One region of the Bacillus sp. JJ664 genome, then DNA from elsewhere that is predicted to be linked to it. Evidence: riboswitches for the same ligand, from Rfam matches in the RefSeq annotation. Region 1 holds a riboswitch; the other holds the start of a gene.
The links. Region 1 has a riboswitch for lysine ahead of V7056_RS06325 (amino acid permease). Riboswitches for the same ligand answer to the same signal wherever they lie in the genome.
Positions count from the first base shown of each region.

Region 2: linked by a shared signal. The riboswitch ahead of V7056_RS08415 (aspartate kinase) and the one ahead of V7056_RS06325 (amino acid permease) in region 1 are both predicted to bind lysine.

Region 1 is NZ_JBALMS010000037.1:27,232-29,441, reverse strand. It holds gene pdxK (pyridoxine/pyridoxal/pyridoxamine kinase) at 1-656, opposite strand, end outside; lysine riboswitch at 890-1,073, shown strand; gene V7056_RS06325 (amino acid permease) at 1,268-2,210, shown strand, end outside.
Region 2 is NZ_JBALMS010000047.1:24,193-26,402, reverse strand. It holds gene uvrC (excinuclease ABC subunit UvrC) at 1-462, shown strand, start outside; lysine riboswitch at 594-767, shown strand; gene V7056_RS08415 (aspartate kinase) at 880-2,121, shown strand.

The DNA.
Region 1 (2,210 bases):
GAATATGTACAACCAGCACCATGTGTATATGTTGTTTCAATTCGATCAGATTCTAAAATTTCTATTTTTTCACCGTCAAATAAAACATCAACCGCGTTTTCATGTTGAATTTTGCTTCCGCCTTTAACAAGTACGAATTTTGCGCCTAATGCATGAATCTTACGCGCTGCTTCTTCCATTTGTTCAACTGTTTTAATTGGCGCCATATTTGCTAATTGTGCTGCCTCAAATAAATTTGGTGTTACTACAGTTGATAAAGGAACTAAAACATCTCTTAATGCATCATTTGTTTCAGGATGTAAAGCCTCATCATTCCCTTTGCAAATCATAACCGGGTCAACTACTACACGATTTATATTATGTTTTTTAATTGTTTCAGCTGCTAATTCTATAACTTCCACTGATCCAAGCATTCCTGTTTTCATTGCCTGAATGCCTACACCAACAACGATTGTTTCTAATTGCGCTGCAATTGTACTTATATCAATCGGAAATACTTGATGGTGCCAATGATTATGTGGGTCCATTGCAACTAATGTGGTAACCGCACTCATTCCATAAACATTTCTCTCTTGGAATGTTTTTATGTCTGCCTGTAAACCTGCGCCACCACTACTATCTGATCCTGCAAGAGTTAATGCTTTATACACTGTCATATCAAAATTCCTCCTTTGTTTAAATACAATTTCATTATAGCAAAAAGAACACTAAAAAGCAGGAAGTAGGGCAGGTTATGAATGGAAAATAGAAATCATAAAGGAAATGGTATAGACAATTCTAAAGGACTCTTCAACTGTTTCTTGTAGAATTTTGCAGAAAGTAATTGACAACTAGATTATGAGATTGGTATAGTAATTTTATAAATTTTAATTAAATATGATCTTTATCTCGTATGGATAGAGGCGCGGTTTTGATGAGTTATTACTTGGAGGTTTATGGAACCTATGAAAAGTAATGAAAGGCGAAACTGCCGAAGTAACAAAGTTGCCATTCAATTTTGTTGCTGGGCCTATTGCTGAATAAGCGTAGGACTGTCACAAGTTTACTTTTACTTGTGGAGGGCTATTGAAGAGATGTTGGCTGTTAGACGCATATAAACTGAGTCTTAAACACGTGAACATTCTTCACGTGTTTTTTTGTGTTTTCAAGAGCATTCTAACCTACATAAAGTAGGAATTTCTTGAGTAAAATACACAGCAAACAACACTTTTGCGCCCCTAATTCTGCGTAAAGATAGTATTGCATGAATGAAGAGGAGGCAACAAAGATGGGACAAACAAATCTCCCGCAAAATGATGGTTCTTTAAAAAGAGGACTGAAAGCAAGACACTTAACAATGATTTCAATTGGTGGTTCTATTGGGACAGGGTTATTTTTAGCAAGTGGCGCTTCAATTAGTGAAGCTGGACCAGGTGGAGCTTTATTAGCATATTGCTTAATTGGTTTAATGGTTTATTTCTTAATGACAAGTTTAGGGGAAATGGCTACATATCTTCCTGTATCTGGTTCTTTTAGTACGTACGCATCTCGTTATGTAGATCCAGCATTTGGATTTGCGATGGGTTGGAACTATTGGTATAACTGGGCAATCACATTAGCTTTTGAATTAGTTGCTTCAGCAATGTTAATGAAATATTGGTTCCCAAATACTCCTGCTGTATTATGGAGTGCCATTTTCTTAGTCATCATTTTAGGGTTAAACCTATTATCAGTTAAAGGCTACGGTGAATCAGAATTTTGGTTTTCTTTAATCAAAGTCGTAACTGTTATTGTCTTTTTAGTAGTAGGGATTGCAATGATTTTTGGTATTTTAGGTGGAGATAGTGTTGGATTTAAAAACTTTACTGCTGGTGGAGCACCGTTCCATAATGGATTTTTAGGTGTGTTATCAATTTTCATCGTTGCTGGATTCTCATTCCAAGGTACAGAGTTAATTGGTGTTGCAGCTGGAGAAACTGAAAATCCAGAGAAAAATGTACCGAAAGCAATTAAACAAATTTTCTGGCGTATCCTTTTATTCTATGTATTAGCAATTTTTGTTATTGGTTTATTAATACCTTATACTGACGCAGATTTATTAAGAGGGGACGTTGCAGTCAGTCCATTTACTTTAGTTTTTGAAAAATTAGGTGTAGCTTTTGCAGCATCAGTAATGAATGCAGTTATTTTAACTTCTGTGTTATCAGCAGGGAATAGTGGTACGTATGCTT
Region 2 (2,210 bases), on a different contig from region 1:
AGAGCTTTGAAAGAAAACCTTCCACTACCAAATCTAATTATCGTAGATGGCGGCAAAGGCCACTTATCAGCAGTTGAAGACGTGTTACAAAATGAGTTAGGATTATTTATTCCAACAGCTGGATTAGTAAAAGATGAAAAACACCGTACATCTGAGTTATTAATAGGACAACCACCTCAAATTGTTCAATTAGGCAGACAGAGTCAAGAATTCTTTTTATTACAAAGAATTCAAGATGAAGTTCATCGTTTTGCAATTGAATTTTATCGTCAGCTTCACAGTAAATCGATGGTTCAGTCCGCTTTAGATGGTATTACCGGAGTTGGTGGTACTAGAAAGAAAGCATTATTAAAACATTTCGGCTCTGTTAAAAAAATCAAAGAGGCAACAATTGAAGAGCTGATCCAAGCAAAAATTCCGAAAAATGTTGCGGAAGAAATTTATCAACACTTTAGAAAGTGATCGAGCATTGTTCATCTTATTTTTTTAAATAGCTTCTAGGAGCATGACGTCAATGAACACCAAATGAGGACAAAAATTCCTTGACACTATTTTCAAAATAATTTATATTAAGTTAAAAATATAATATTTTCTCTCGTAATAGAGGTGCAAAACTTAAGAGTATACTGTCATAGACGTGTGGCGTTGTTATGGACAGTTGAAAGGAAGTTTTGCCGAAATGAAATGAATCCACAATTCTTTTCGTTGGGACTGCATTTAATAGATGTAGTACTGTCGCATACTAAATGCGGGGAGCTATTGAAGAGATGTTGATGATTTGTCTATTTTATTACAATTTTTGTAAATTAGGCGCGTGAACATTGCTTCACGCGCTTTTTTGTATTCTTTTTTATGAAAAATAGGTGAGGATGAGAAAAAATGGGAATTATTGTTCAAAAATTTGGAGGGACTTCAGTCGGTTCAATCGAGCGCATACAGCATGTAGCTGATACAGTCACAAAAGCGTATAAAGAAGGTAACAGTGTTGTTACTGTTGTCTCAGCAATGGGACATCATACTGATGAACTCGTTAATCTTGCACAGCAAATTAGTCCACAAAATAGTAAGCGTGAAATGGATATGCTTTTAACAACTGGTGAGCAAGTCTCAATTTCTTTATTAGCAATGGCTATTCAGGCTAAAGGATTTAAGGCAATCTCATTAACTGGTTGGCAAGCAGGAATCCATACAGAATCTATTCATGGAAATGCTCGTATTGAAACTATTCAAACAGAGAGAATACAACGATTGATTAATGAAGGTTATATTGTCATTGTCGCTGGTTTCCAGGGCTTAAGTAATGAAGATGAAATTACAACATTAGGTCGTGGTGGTTCTGATACTACAGCGGTAGCGTTAGCCGCAGCATTACAAGCTGAAAGATGTGACATCTATACGGATGTTTTAGGTGTTTATACAACAGATCCAAGAATTGAGCCAAAAGCAACTAAATTGAGTCATGTATCATATGACGAAATGCTAGAGCTTGCTGCTTTAGGTGCAGCTGTTCTACACCCAAGGGCTGTAGAATTTGCAAAAAATTATGGATTAGTTATACAAGTAAGATCAAGTCAACATGATGAAATTGGTACGTTTATTGGGGAGGAAAATCAAATGGAACAACAATCGGTCGTAAGAGGAATCGCTTTTGAATCAAATGTCACAAGAATGACTTTAAATGGTTTATATAACCAAGTCGATCTTTTACCAAATATCTTTACAATATTGGCAACAGAGGGAATTGACGTAGACATTATTATCCAAAGCGTGACTTCAGATAATTTAGTCAATCTATCATTCTCTATTAAATCAGAAAATATGTTAGAAACAATTACAATTCTAGAATCTAAAAAAGAATATTTAGGTTATGTTTCATTTGATTTTGAAAGCGAGCTTGCGAAGGTTTCGATTGTTGGAAGTGGGATGGTTTCAAATCCTGGCGTTGCTGCAAATATGTTTAAATTTTTAGCAGAAGCTAGTATCCCGGTTAAAATGGTAAGTACGTCTGAAATTAAAGTATCAACAGTTATTCCAAAATCGCAATTACAAAATGCGGTTCATGCTCTACACAAAGGGTATGAGCTAGATCGCGTTCAAGAAGAAGTAGTTATAGAAGGATAATCATCAAAACCCCTTTAGTCATAATTTACCTTTCTAGGAACTTGATGATTAAAGGGGTTTTTAACATTTTAGCGAAATATTACCATATA